Linked DNA regions of Mucilaginibacter gracilis. The protein of the gene in region 2 binds, or shares a complex with, the protein of the main gene of each other region. Links are inferred from orthologs where the notes say so. Each region holds a gene or a part of one and is shown on either strand. Other genes may lie near its edges.

Region 1 (8,386 bases), 5.9 Mb from region 2 along the record:
GATAAATGCCGTCTTGCGTTCATCCGCATAAGCGCCATAGGCATCAATCAATACGCCTTTTAAACCGGACGCGCTTTCAATAGCATACACTACCGAGCTATCTTCGGGGTCGCTGGCGCCTTCAAAACGATAAACTTCGGTTATTTTTAACTCCTGCGGGTTAAACTGTATACCTTTTTCGTTGCAAAACAGGTATTGATCTTTAAAGTCAAATTCATCAACGTACCCGCGGGCCTTTAAATCGTCAAGGGCTTGGGTAACTGTTGCATAGTTGTATTGATCTGCATTCATAACAATTGTGTTTGGTTGATATGAGGATAAAGCAACAAGCCCTGCAATTGTTTTAACAATGTGCGAATGAGTTGTTAATGTGCAGGTGTGCGAATGTGCAGATGAGTAAATGATTTTTTATGAATTACTTTAGATTTGTCAACTTTTTAAAAGTTGACAAATCTTTACCTAATCATTTGCACACCTGCACATTTACTCATTTGCATATTTACTAAACTATTTCTTCAATCCTATTTCCCGCAAGCGTTCATCCAGGTACTCGCCAGCAGTAATGTCGCTAAATAACTTAGGGTGCTCGGCATCAATGGTCGACGGCAGCGATGTTAAGTCCATTTCTGATCGTGGGTGCAAAAAGAACGGAACAGAATAACGTGAGTTACCCATCAACTCGCGCGGAGGGTTAACAACGCGGTGCGTGGTTGATTTTAGCTTGCCGTTGGTTAAGCGTTGCAGCATATCGCCAACGTTAACAACCACATCTTCGCCTTCGGCCTTAATGGCAAACCAATCGCCATCGCGTGTTAATACTTCAAGGCCATCGGCACTTGCACCAATTAGCAAAGTAATCAGGTTAATATCCTCATGTGCACCTGCGCGTACAGCATCGGGCGGTAAAGCATCAGGATCAAGTATTGGGAAGTAGTGCAGGCACCTTAATATGGAGTTGCCGTTGTGTATCTTTTCGTCAAAATAATCTTCGGGTAACTCCAGATACACCGATATTGCTTTTAATACCTGGCTACCGGCTGCCTCCAGTTTTTTATAAACTTCGAGCGTGGTTGCATTAAAGGTAGGTAACTCGGTAACCTGTAGGTTTTCGGGATATTCATCCTTAACGGGATCATCGTCGGTAACGGTTTGGCCAATTTGCCAAAATTCTTTTAAATCTGGCACTTTAAAACCTTTGGCAGTTTCTTTACCTTTGCTGGTATAACCACGCTGACCGGCAAGCTCAACTTTTTCGTAATTAAGCTTTACCGGCTCGGGTAAGCTAAAAAGTTCTTTAACCTGGGCATATAGGTCGTTAATTAATTGTTTGCTTAGGCCGTGGTTTGTAATGGTAACAAAGCCTGTTTCGTTGAAGGCCTTACCAATATCGTCCGAAAATTGTTTGCGTTGTTGGGCTGTACCATTTACATAAGTATCAAGGTCCAGGCGCGGAATATTTACTTTGCTCATAAAAAAACTTTTCTAAAATGTAAAAATATTTAAATCATTGGTTAAGATGCACTATTTATTCAAATAAATTTTTTAATAGGTTGTTTTCTGCAAAATCTGCAAAAATGTATTATTAAAATTTGCGATATAAACTTATTACAAAAATAAACGTTACCTTGTTTTTAATGTCAAAACATCAGATTCTAAATTAAACAGAAATCATGAGAACTATAAATAAATTAATAACGATAGGTTTAGCAGCATTTTTACTATTGATGGCTAAACCACAAAAAACACTGGCGCAGCCCGGTGTAAGTGTATCGTTCCAAACATTTTACGATGAATTATCGCCATATGGCACCTGGGTAGACGACCCTGATTATGGAGACGTTTGGGTACCAGATGCCGAAGAGGGTTTTCAACCCTATGCAACACAAGGACACTGGGTAATGACGGAATATGGTAATACCTGGGTATCCGACTATGAGTGGGGCTGGGCTCCGTTTCATTACGGAAGGTGGCGCTTTGACGATTACTATGGATGGGAATGGATACCCGGAAATGAATGGGGACCAGCATGGGTTAGCTGGCGCACCGGCGGCAGGTATTATGCCTGGGCACCGCTTGGCCCCCGCATAAGCGTTGATTTATCGTTTGGCAACGATTACAGCATCCCCGATGATTATTGGGTTTGCGCTCCGCGTGCCTACATTAATAGTCCGTTTATTTATAATTACTATGTTCCGCGTACACGCAATACATTTATTATAAGCCGCACAACCATTATTAATAACGTGTATGTTAACAATAACAGGCGCTTTATTGCCGGCCCCCGCCAAGACGATATTGAACGCTATAGCCACAACCGCGTGCAGGTTTACCGGGTAAATAATGCCAGCAGGCCTGGTACTACTATAGTGCAAAACAATGTTATTAATGTTTACCGCCCAACTATAGTACGCGGTAACAATAATTTTGATAGGCCAAGGCCAGCCACAGTGGTTGATGCCAACGGCTACCGCAACCAGCACCCTAACGAGGGCATTGCAAACCGCGGCAACGGTGCAACTATTCACCACGATAATGCATCGAGGCTTGCACAAACAGCGCGCAACCCCGAGGCGCAAAATAGTAACGTAGTGCGTGTTAACAGGCCTGCACCTAATGCCCCAACAAATGGTGGTAATAATGCGCCTAATGGTAGTGGTGGTTTTAACCGTAACAGGGGTAACCAGCCTAATACAAATGCAACACCCCCAGCAACCAATAATGCTGTTACGCCAAATACCAACAACAATGGTGGTAACGGTAATAATAGCTTTAACAGGGGTAACCGTAACCGCGATAATCAGCCTAATCAGGGTAACCAGGCTGCGCCAACTACTGTACCTAATAACCAAACGCCAGCAGTTAACCCAAGCCCGCAAAGCGTTCCAAATGCGGCACCTGTTAATCCAGATAATGGCCGGTTTAACCGCAATCGTAACAGGCCAACACAAAATCAGGCTGCGCCTAATCAAACACAACCTACGGCACAGCCTCAGCAACAGCAACAGCAAGCGCAGCCACAGCAGCAAGCACAGCCACAACAAGATCAGCAGGCGCAGCAGCAACGCCAGCAACAGCAAGATGAGGCTCGCCAGCAGGCTATACAGCGCAACCAGCAAATGATGCAGCAGCGCCAGCAGCAAATGCAACAAAGGCAGCAACAACAACAGGCCCAGCCGCAACAACAGCCGCAAGCGCAGCCCCAACAACAGCAACAAAGGCCGCAACAACAACCGCAAGCGCAGCCCCAGCAACAACAGCAAAGGCCGCAACAGCAGCCACAACAACAGCCCCAACAACGGCCGCAGCAGCAGCGTACTCAACAACAAAGGCCGCAACAGCCTCAGCCAAAACCTGTTGAGCAAAAGAAAGAAGCACCACCGGTGCAATAAACAATTAAAAAGCTTCCTGTTAACCGGGAAGCTTTTTTAATTGAATAATAGTTATATCATTTTGTTATTATCTTCGTTAACATGCTATATAAACTAATGAAATATAAATTGAAATTTTTGCCGGTGTTGCTGGCTTTAACCATGGTTTCGGCTGTAGTGTTTGCTCAGAATAAAGGTGCTAAGCCGGTTACCCAGATTATATTTATTGAAGATGCCTGGAAAGAAGCCTTAAAACAAGGCGCTGCCCAAAACAAATATATTTTTGTTGATGCTTACGCCACCTGGTGCGGCCCATGTAAGATGCTAAAAGCTAAAACGTTTACCGATAGCCGTGTGGCTGCCTTTTACAACAAAAATTTTATTAATGTTTCTATAGATATGGAAAAGGGTATGGGCCCGCAACTTGCCCGCGAATGGCAAATGGAAGCTTACCCTACATTAATTATTTTTAGCCCTAAAGGCAAACCTGTTTTGGGTACAGTTGGGTTTATACAACCCGATGAGCTTTTAAAGTTTGCGCAGCAGGCGTTGGCTAAAAAGTTGTAATTATCATTATTGAGGAAATGTATAAGGTAGTAAATTATATGTTGGGAATACTTTTTACATCCTTGCAATAGAAATTAATTTTGCCGTCCTTGTAGTCAAGTATTTTGTAATTTATATTTTCCAAACCATCGTTAGATAAGTCTAAAATATCGAATCCGGAAATTTGCGTTAATTCATCGCCCGCAAACTTAAAACTTAAATTACAAATAGAAGTGAATAGCAATGTGCTTTCACAGTTGGTTTGAACGGAGCCATCTTTGTTAGGGGAAACCACCAGGTCGATTTCTAAATCTCGATTTTTCAATCGGAAGCCACTTAGATAAACCAAATGTGGGATTTTAAATTTTTCCGATAAAACGCTTTTAATAATAGCCATAAACAAAAATAGCGATCGGTTTCATACCGCATCGCTATTTTTGTTTATTATTTAACTTAAGTCTTTACGCGTAGCTATTCAGCATTACCGGCATAACCAGCATCAATACATCTTCGTTTTTATCGCCGCCTTGTGGTAGTAATAAGCCTGCACGGTTTGGGGTCGACATTTCTAAAGATACTTCTTCGCCGCTAAGGTTTTTTAGCATCTCTATTAAAAAGCGGGCGTTAAAGCCTATTTCCATATCGTCGCCTTCGTATTGGCAGCTTAGGCGTTCGTGGGCCTCGTTAGCAAAATCAATATCTTCCGACGAGATGTGTAACTCGCTGCCGCTAATTTTTAAACGTACCTGGTGGGTGGTTTTATTGGCATAAATAGCAACACGGCTCAACGAACCTAAAAATGCTTGTCTGTCTATCAATAATTTGTTAGGGTTAACCTGCGGAATAACGGCTTCGTAATCCGGGTAACGCTCGTCAATTAAACGGCAAACCAGGTTAATGTTACCAAACTTAAAAAATGCACTGGTTGAATTGTATTCAACAGCCACATTCACATCTTCCGACGGGAGTGAGGATTTAAGCAGGTTTAAAGCTTTTTTGGGTAAAATGAACGATGCTGTGCTTGCAGCCTTGGCATCTTTGCGGCGGTACCTAACCAGTTTATGTGCATCGGTAGCAACAAAGGTTAACGAGTCGGTAGTTAACTGGCAAAAAACACCTGTCATGGCGGGGCGCAACTCATCGTTACTCACAGCAAATATGGTTTTGTTAATGGCTTCGGCTAACACAGAAGCCGCCAGGTTTACCGATGAGGCGTTTTCAACCACAGGTATTTTAGGGAAATCGTCGCCGTTTTCGCCGCTTAGTTTGTATTTGCCATCGCCGGCATTAATTTCTATTGCAAAGGTTTTATCATCAACCGAAAATGCAATTGGCTGCTCGGGCAGTGATTTTAAAGTATCAAGCAAAATGCGCGATGGGATGGCTACACGGCCATTCTCTTTAGCCTCAACGGTTAAAGAGGTAGTCATGCTGGTTTGTAAATCGGTAGCCGAAATGGTTAGATTACCTTCCTTTATTTCAAATAAAAAGTTCTCTAATATGGGTAATACAGTACTGCTGCTTAAAGCACCGCTAACGGCCTGTAATTGTTTAAGCAATGTTGATGTCGAAACAATAAATCTCATAATTCTGTTCAGTATTATCTATCAAAAATAGAAAAATTAGTGCGCATACTTTCGCTTGCGGTTATAATGTTGAAAAATAGCAAATATTAATACCAATGCAATGGGTAAAATGTTATTTATAAGCTGCCATTTCAATTTTTCGCCGCGCACGCGGGGCTTGTCGAGCAGGCGGAGTTGTATTTCTTTGGTACGGAGTTCAATCAATCCCGATTCATCGGTCATGTAATCAACAATGTTGAGTAGCAGGTTTTTGTTACCGTATGATTGTTGGGTATACCGATCAAACCCCAACTGAAAGGGCAACCCATCGCTGGCTATTTGGTTTTTAAATATGTCGCCATCGCTAATCACAATCATTTTAGTGGGTTTGCTTTGCTGTAGCTGAGGTATTTGCTCGTGAATGCTATCGGGCACGGGCCTGAAACGGAAATTGGAAATAAATGTTCCCTCTAATAAAACAGCAACAGGTTTGGGTGGGCTTTGAAAATCCTGCGGTTTGGGCACTTCTTCTATCATTTGTAGCGATACCACATGCGGCGACGTTAGTTTTTTATTGAATGGAGACGAGGACAGCAACACCGTTTTTTTAGCGCCCTTAAAGGCGAGAGTATCAAGGGTACTGGCAAATTCGCTGCGGATACCATCCAGGTTTTTAACCAGCGGATGTTTGGATGTAGGTACAAATATGGGGTAAAACAACCAGGGTACAAGTTGCATTTGGCCCTGCCCGGCTATGCTGCCGGTATTAACGGGTATTTGGGCGCAGTTCATATCCAACACCATATCGTAATTGATGCGGATGCCGTAACGGAACAATTGATCGTCGAGGTTTAGCGTTTTGTTAAAGGCCAGTTGGCTGCCCTCGTGGTGGCGCAGGCTATCCAGCTCGGCACTAACCTGGTCAATACACCAAAGTATTTTGCCGCCGCGCATTAAGTATTGGTCTATTTTATATTTTTCGTCTTCGGTAAAAGCTTTATCGGGTTTTGGGATAACCAGCAGCTTTATTTTTAGCAAACTGGCAAATGATATGGTTTTGAGGTTAACCCTGCCAACAGTAAAACCATCGGCTAATGATCTGAGCGCATCGTTCAGTTGCAGGTCGGTTAATTCGTGGTGGCCTTCGGTAAAACCAATTTCGGGCTTGCCATCGGCAACTGCTTTTTTTATGGCCGACGCAAAATCGTATTCCAGGTTTTGGATGGAGTTGTTGAGCTGATCGTCGTACGATATGCCGTTGCGGGTTTGCAATAGCTGCACCGGTATTTGTTTATCATCGGCAGATACGATGGCCGATGGGAAAATAATTTTCTGTGTTAGGCCATTATCGTTTTTAACGCTGAGGTTGGTTGGCTCTATACCTTTAACCCGCAAGTCGTGAATAGCCTGTTGTTGCTGCTCGGCGTTCATCCCGGCAAGGAGATCAATAAACTCAAATTGCAGTTTTCGGCTGGAGTAAGCCTGCATATCTGTAAGCATATCGCGCGTGGCACTTTGCAGCCGCTTAAAGCCCGATGGCAGATCGCCACTTTGCAGATAAACCGTTACCTTAACCACTTTGGGCAAGCTATCCATTATATTTTTGCTGATGGTGCTTAGGGTGTAGCGTTTCTCCTTAGTAAAATCAAAACGGGTAAAAAACGCGCCCGAAACATAGTTAATCAACAATATCACTACAAGGCAAATGGCTACCTGTGTTAAATCACGTTTTTTATTGCTGCTTACCATTTTCGGCCTCCTGTAATGGTTTTGGTGATGATGAGGAAGAGTGCAATAAAACTGAGGAAATAAACCAGATCGCGCGTATCTAACACACCGCGACTAATAGATTGGTAATGCTGATTAATACCGAAATTTTGCAAGCCTAAGTTTTGCAGCGATAGCAAAGTACTCAGCGAATCTAACCCGCTAAAGGCAATAAAGCATAAAAAAACAGCAATGGTAAAGGCAATAATTTGATTGCCCGTTACAGATGATGCAAATAAACCAATGGCAACAAAGGCTGCGCCCAACAAAAACAAACCAATGTACGAGCCAATTACCGCGCCCGTATCAATATTGCCCTGTGGCGTACCCAGGTTATAAACCGAATAATAATAAACCAGGGTTGGTAATAATGCAAACAAAACCAGCAGCAGGCAGGCCAGGTATTTGCCCCAAACTATTTGCCAATCGGTTAGGGGGCGGGTTGCTAATATTTCTAAAGTGCCTTCTTTACGCTCTTCGGCGAGGGAACGCATGGTGATGGCCGGTATTAAAAACATAAACAGGTAAGGTGCTGTACTAAATAAGCTATCTAAACCTGCATATCCGTATTCTAAAATGCTCGATTCGGGGAACACCCAAAGGAACAGGCCCAATACCAGCAAAAAAACACCTATGGTAACATAGGCTACCATTGAGCTTAAATAAGTGGTGATCTCTTTTTTGAGGATAGTTAGCACTTGTTGTTTGGTTATTAGTTGTAGCGTTGTTGGTTATTGTATTGATTTTACTGTTTTGCGTTTTTTTTTGACGAAATAACAAAATATACTGCATACCCAATAACTAAACGGACAAAATTACCAGCCAACGCGGTAGGCTACTCTCATCCCCGTGGTTTGGTACTGGCTTGCGGAGTAGTTTTGGTAGGCAAATCCAATTTCAATGTCGCTATGTTTGTCTAAGGGTACATCAAACCCAAAACCTAAAGCGTATACAAACATATTGCCCGTGCCGTTATTGCTTTGAACGGTAGAACCTAATTCGCCGCCGAAATAAAAATTTGGCGAAGTATAATACTTTAAACCGGCCTTTAAAGGTATAAACGACGGATGCTTCTCCGCATCCGAATTAGCCAACAACGAACTTTTATAGTTATACGCCGTGTATTGGCCGCTAAAGGTT
Region 2 (6,585 bases):
ATGTAAAAGTATAGCGAATTTGAAGGCACATCCAGCGGTATTAGGCCGGTTAAGGTAAGTATTCGGTGAATGCGGGGGAATTGTCGGTGAAAGGGATGGCTTAATTTTGAAGGATTGAATGATTGAGGGATTGAGTGTGAAATAAAAGCACTCTTTTATGATTGACTAAGTGAAAATCTAAAAGCCAATAATTAACAGAAGCACAAATTAAAATCTTACTTTATCCCCCCCTGTCTTAATTTTGAAGGAGTGAATGATTGAGGGATTGAATTTGAAATAGAAGCACTTTAGTGAATGCTGAGTGAACCGTATAAAAGTTCATAGTTAATAAAAGTATAAATTAAAAATCTTACTTTATCCCCCCCCAAGCAAATGCTTTTTGGGTTGCCGGAGTTGGAAACTCCGAATAAGTTTATCACAAGTTGCGCTACGCTAAACTTGCGATAGCTTTTATAATACTTGCACAAAAAAAGCCCATCCGGGTTAACGGATGGGCTTTGAATGGTGTATTGAGCTTGTTGCTTACTTGCCTAATTTCTTTTTCAGGTTTTCGTCAATGGCTTCTAAAAATTCTTCGGTGTACAGGTAGTCTGTGCCGTGTTCAACTTTTGGTTTAATGGTTATGGCCAAATCTTTGGTCATTTTGCCACTTTCAACGGTTTCAATACAAACCTGCTCTAAAGCCTTGCAAAAGTCAATAAGTTCCTGGTTACCATCTAATATACCGCGGAACTCTAAACCACGTGTCCATGCGAATATTGATGCGATAGGGTTGGTTGATGTTGGGCGGCCAGCCTGGTGCTCGCGGTAATGGCGGGTTACTGTACCGTGTGCTGCTTCGGCTTCCATAACGGTGCCATCAGGGGTTACCAGGGTAGATGTCATTAAACCTAACGAACCAAAACCTTGTGCTACTGTATCGCTTTGTACGTCGCCATCATAGTTCTTACAGGCCCAAACAAAGTTACCGTTCCATTTTAAGGCCGATGCAACCATGTCGTCAATTAAGCGGTGCTCGTAAGTAATGCCGGCTTCTTTAAATTTGGCTTTGTAATCGGCCTGGTATATCTCTTCAAAAATGTCTTTAAAACGTCCATCATATTTTTTAAGGATTGTGTTTTTGGTTGACAGGTATAAAGGCCAGCCCTTCATTAAAGCCTGGTTAAAGCAAGCGTGTGCAAAACCGCGGATAGATTCGTCGGTGTTATACATGGCCATTGCTACGCCATCGCCTTTAAAATTAAACACTTCGAATGATTGCTCTTCGCCGCCATCCTCTGGTGTAAACTTAATGGTTAATTTACCTTTACCTTTAGTTACAAAATCGGTAGCACGGTATTGATCGCCAAAAGCATGACGGCCTATGCAGATAGGGGCTGTCCAGTTTGGTACCAAACGGGGTACGTTGTTCATTACAATAGGCTCGCGGAAAACCGTACCATCTAATATATTACGGATGGTTCCATTTGGCGATTTCCACATTTGTTTAAGGTTAAACTCCTTAACACGCTCTTCGTCGGGCGTAATAGTGGCGCATTTAATACCTACACCATACTGTTTAATGGCATTGGCCGAATCAATAGTTACCTGGTCGTTAGTTTCATCGCGGTACTCAATACCTAAATCATAGTATTTGATGTCCAGATCAAGGTAAGGTACAATCAGTTTATCTTTGATGAATTTCCAGATGATGCGCGTCATTTCGTCGCCATCAAGCTCCACTACCGGGTTAGCTACTTTAATTTTTGACATATACAGGCTTTGTTTTTATTTCAAAATTTTGAATGTCAAACTTACATAAAAAAAAATTTGCCTTGCAACACTATCTAAGCGTAATATTGTTTTTTTACACTATCGGCACCAAACATTTTAACGTGCTATGCCTTATATTAAAAGTAACTAAACTATAGAGCGATGAGCATAGATAAATTTACTCCGGGTATTGACGACGATAGCCTGGAAAGCGACGAAAGCATAAACAACGAACTCAGCAGTAAGGACGAGCCTCAAAACCTTAATTACAATGAGGAAGAGAACAGCTTTGAGCTGGATGTAAAAAGCGATGACCCCGATTATGACCATGCCGACCCCTATAACAGTGCTGTAAAAGATGGGGGCGACAGTATATCAACCTACGACGAAGCGAACCCCCTGGCTGTTGACGAATATGTTACCAACGAAGCGTTACAGGATGATGTAACCAATTTGGGTATGCATATAGATAATAAAGGCCAAAGCGTAGAAGTTGACGCTGTAGATAAGATACTCTCGCACACGGCAGAAGATGACCGCGACGATTTGGACGAGGAAGGTTACCCGAAGAATGACGAACCGATGAAATAAGCACCACTGTTGTGAGTTTGGTATAATATGGTTAGCTTTATTAAACCATATTATACCACTTATGAAAACCTTGTTAACCTGCCTGTTTTTGTTTGTAACCGTTAGTGCAGCCGCACAGACGGGCACAGCCAAAATAACTGCCAATTTTAAGGGGGAAGGCGGCGAGATCATATATTTCCAGTACGGAAAAACTATTGATAAACATATTGTATTAGATAGTAATGGCCGGTTTGCCGAAAAATTGATGATTGCCCCCGGGTTTTACTCGGTTGTAAATGACGGCAATGTGCTGCGCCTATACCTTGCGCCCGGAATGAACCTGAAAATTGGTAAAAAGCAACGTAAAGGCATTACCTTATACACCTTTGCAGGCAAGGGAAAAGCAGAGAATAAGTTTTTAACCCAGTTAGCCGCGCAACAAGCAAAGTACTTACCCGTTAAGTGGAATATATTAAGCAGCGATGCCAACTTTATTGAACCCACCGCCTTTATAAAACGGCTTGACCAATTTAAACAGGCAAGCCTTGAGCTAATTGCAAAACAACCCTTTAGTAACTATTTTACCACCGTACACACAGCATACGTTGATTGTTTAGTTAGAAAGTTTGCTTTACAATACATGGAGGGGTATGGCGTAGATGCTACCGAAAAACGCAAATACCTTACTAACCTGCAAAACAGCGATGCAAGTTTAAATACGCCCGAAGGGAAGCAAGCCGCTTTAAATAGCGTATACACAAAGGAATTAACCTATGATGATAGAAGGGCCGTTTTTAATAAAGTATATACCGGTTTTGACGTTAACAACGAGGCATTGTACAAATGCTCGGCCGAATATGTGGATTTACTAACCGAATGGCTTGATTACCTTGCCCGTACAACAAGCGTAGCAGATGGTGTAAACAACCGCAAAATATACCACATTAAAAACTTAATTCACAACCCGTACATTAAGCAACAAATGCTGCAACAAAATGGTGTTAATATAGCTAAGGCCGAATAAGTTTACAACTACTCAAGTTCTAAATTGAATCGTTTTTTTAATTCCGCTAAATCGGGGTTTTTTGTAGCCATGTGTGCATATTTATCTTGTGCAGAATACAGGCGTTTAGTTGCTTTCACTTCGTCAATACGGGTTTGTATCTCAATATCAAAGTTTTTAAGCGAGGTGCGCAGAAAATTAAGGATGTAGGGTTTTTCGTCTCTAAAGGCATTTTCTTGTGCCTTGGTGCCAGCAATTACCTCAAACTGATAGGGCTTAAGCATTACCGGTGGTGTGGTTGTAAAAATGCTAAGCAAACTCATTTTGCCTTCGGCTTTAACTTTGGCGGCATATTCGTGCCAGTATCTTAAAAAATCGTCGGTTGTAAAATGCTCTTTATCCGAGCCTTTTAAGTAGGGGTCGTCTTCCTTTTCTTCTTCGGCAACAACTCCTTTATTCCAATTTTTTAGCGATGGCGTTACTGTGGCACTTTTTAACAAACTGGGCGTTGGCATTGCCACCCTTGGTTTATCGGCAGGCGGTTGCTCAATAGTGGCAGCCTCAATAGCCGGTATTGCTGTTAGCGATGGTGTTTTTGTTGCCGCTGCCTGTAGCGGTGGTGTTTGATCTAAAGCTGTAATAACTGCCTTAGGCTGCTCGTTAGAGGCGTTTTGAAGCGGAACTGTTGTGGAGGAGGTTGCTGCTAATTCAGGTTTTTTTTTTACCTGCCCTTCGGGCTGGTTATTATTTAAAGTGGAGTTAGCCAGGTTTAACGCTGCCGTTATGTGGCACATTTTGAGTAGCCCCAGTTCAACCTGCAAACGTTGGTTTTTACTCAGTTTGTAATTGATGTCGCATTGGTTGGCAATGTTCATGGCCGATAGCAGGAAAGATACCGTTGACGCCTGCGCCTGGCTAATGTATTTTTTGCGAATTCCTTCGCTTACCTCAAGTAGTTTTAAAGTTTCGGCATCCTTGCCAACCAGCAGGTTGCGCAAGTGTTCGGTTAAGCCCGATATAAAGTGACTGCCATCAAAGCCTTTTGCCAATATCTCATCAAAAATTAACAAGGTTTTGGCCGTATCCTGAGCGAGCAAACTTTGGGTTACGTTAAAATAGTAATCGTAATCTAATATATTAAGGTTATCAATTACAGCACGGTAGGTTACATTACTGCCCGAAAAGTTAACGATCTGGTCGAACATCGACAGCGCATCGCGTAAGCCGCCATCAGCCTTTTGGGCTATAATGTGCAGCCCGTCTATCTCGTATTTAATGCTCTCTTTATTGGCGATTGACTCCAGATGGCCGGCCATATCCTCAACGCGGATGCGGTTAAAATCAAATATCTGGCAGCGCGATAATATGGTAGGCAGTATTTTATGCTTTTCGGTGGTAGCCAATATAAATATGGCGTATGAAGGTGGTTCTTCCAGCGTTTTCAGGAAGGCATTGAAAGCCGCCTGCGATAGCATGTGTACCTCATCAATAATATAAATTTTGTATTTACCGGCTTGTGGGGGTATACGCACCTGCTCTATCAGGCTGCGGATGTCTTCTACCGAATTATTGGATGCTGCATCCAATTCATGAAAGTTGAATGAATTACCGCGCTGAAAAGATATGCAGCTATCGCACTCGCCGCAGGCTTCGGCATTGGGCTGTAAATTGGTACAATTTATGGTTTTCGCCAATATGCGCGCACAGGTGGTTTTACCTACACCCCGCGGCCCGCAGAATAAAAAGGCTTGCGCAAGCTGATTATTACGGATGGCATTTTTTAACGTATTGGTGATATGTTGCTGGCCCACAACGGTATCAAAGGTAACCGGGCGGTATTTGCGGGCCGAAACAATAAAGTTATCCATCGCAACTAAATTATAAATATTGGCGGGTTTGTGCAAGCCCAAACCGCCAACAGATATAAAAGTTTAAATACGAGTTAAAAATACAGGCTACACCTGGCTATTTTGCACGGCACTCAGTTTAGAGATAACCGTATAGGCATTGCCAATATCAAGGCCAACAGCCTCATTAACATTACCGCAGCGCTGGTACGATTTTAGGCAATAACCCACACTTGCCATATAGCTTGGTTCGGGCGGAACAATAACATCCAAAATCCCTTCAAATTCGTTGCGGAAGCAGTCGGCAAGGTCGGTATATAAGGCGCCGCCACCTACAAGGTACAATTTGCCAGCTTTGTCAAAATCGTTATCGGTAAATGTTTTTTTGAGCGTTGGCGATATTACTTCTTTGTAATAGCTATATAATTGGTTGCGGCGTATATCGGTAAGGTCTTTCTTGCGGCGGTCAACAACTATGCTGCCACCCTGAAAGTTTTGGTTAATAACATGCTCATTTTTCATGCCCAGGTTGTTGCTGCGGCTCAATTCGCTTTGCAAATTGTTAACGGCATAGCGCAAGCCCGATATACTCATGCAGGTACGGCCAACCAAACCGCCGTTTAAACTTAAACCGGTTTCGCAGGTGCCATAACCAAGGCTTACTACAAAAAAATCGTCAGTTTCGGCAACGGGGCCTTTTCTTATCGCATCAATACAGCCAATAATTTCGGGCACTACTTCAATGTGCCTAACAGTTACCTGCATGCGTTTATGCTCGTTTGTAGTAAACGTATCCGAGTTGTACTCAATAAAAATATCCCGCGGGGTGTAAAAGTTAACAGCTTGTTGCTTGAAAAGTTCGAAGGTAGTATATGGGAAACCTGTTGTAAGCACAACCTCGGCAGATTTGCCTTCGGTGGCCAGCAGCAAACCAGCCTTGGCAAGTAACTGATAGTCAATGTCAGACGGCGAACTGTTAATATTACGATAGGGCGAATAACCCTGCTGTAACGCCAGGTTACCAATAAGGTAGCCATCGCCATCATCAAAAAGTTGAATGTTGTTTTGTACCTCGCCCGAAACATTGAGCAGGGGAACGTTATAACGTTCTATTACGCTTGGGATATTAATTGAGTAAGGAATCATTTTTTTAGATATTGCTTAGTGCGATAAATATAATGTATAAAAATTAAATAAACATTAAGCCTCCCTTTTTTTTACGGGGCATAAATCCATCGTAATGTGTTATACAAATCGTTTTTATTTTAAATGTTTAAACATTTAAAATACGTGTTTTTACGGATATGAAAATTGATTTTGCAAGCTTATATTTGGATCGAACAAAGAGTCATCAGTTTAAATTAATTAAGGGGAAAATCAATTAAATAAATTGTCTTTGTTTATTAGGTGTGT

What was found.
Region 1: the proteins of BDD43_RS00595 (region 2) and dnaN are in contact, whole or in part, in a cryo-EM structure (PDB 8GIZ), measured with the Escherichia coli proteins. The link is inferred for Mucilaginibacter gracilis from one-to-one orthologs.

Annotation. Positions count from the first base shown.
Region 1 is NZ_RBKU01000001.1:6,054,374-6,062,759, reverse strand. The notes cover bases 3,439-6,305. They hold dnaN (DNA polymerase III subunit beta), read right to left. Parts: upstream 5,501-6,305; coding sequence 4,376-5,500; downstream 3,439-4,375. Other genes in these bases: gldG (gliding motility-associated ABC transporter substrate-binding protein GldG), read right to left, coding at 5,537-6,305; BDD43_RS26970 (hypothetical protein), read right to left, coding at 3,970-4,311; BDD43_RS26975 (thioredoxin family protein), read left to right, coding at 3,486-3,935. Outside these bases: BDD43_RS26995 (phosphoribosylpyrophosphate synthetase), read right to left, coding at 1-291; BDD43_RS26990 (isopenicillin N synthase family dioxygenase), read right to left, coding at 508-1,470; BDD43_RS29795 (DUF6600 domain-containing protein), read left to right, coding at 1,671-3,389; more of gldG, read right to left, coding at 6,306-7,228; gliding motility-associated ABC transporter permease subunit GldF, read right to left, coding at 7,222-7,944; BDD43_RS26950 (DUF3575 domain-containing protein), read right to left, coding at 8,062-8,386. UniProt on the Escherichia coli protein: Confers DNA tethering and processivity to DNA polymerases and other proteins. Acts as a clamp, forming a ring around DNA (a reaction catalyzed by the clamp-loading complex) which diffuses in an ATP-independent manner freely and bidirectionally along dsDNA.
Region 2 is NZ_RBKU01000001.1:148,840-155,424, reverse strand. What follows is about bases 2,775-5,711. They hold BDD43_RS00595 (DNA polymerase III subunit gamma/tau), read right to left. Parts: upstream 5,194-5,711; coding sequence 3,355-5,193; downstream 2,775-3,354. Other genes in these bases: BDD43_RS00590 (ParM/StbA family protein), read right to left, coding at 5,281-5,711; BDD43_RS00600 (hypothetical protein), read left to right, coding at 2,775-3,346. Outside these bases: BDD43_RS00610 (NADP-dependent isocitrate dehydrogenase), read right to left, coding at 523-1,752; BDD43_RS00605 (hypothetical protein), read left to right, coding at 1,915-2,343; more of BDD43_RS00600, read left to right, coding at 2,405-2,774; more of BDD43_RS00590, read right to left, coding at 5,712-6,318. UniProt on the Escherichia coli protein: Part of the beta sliding clamp loading complex, which hydrolyzes ATP to load the beta clamp onto primed DNA to form the DNA replication pre-initiation complex.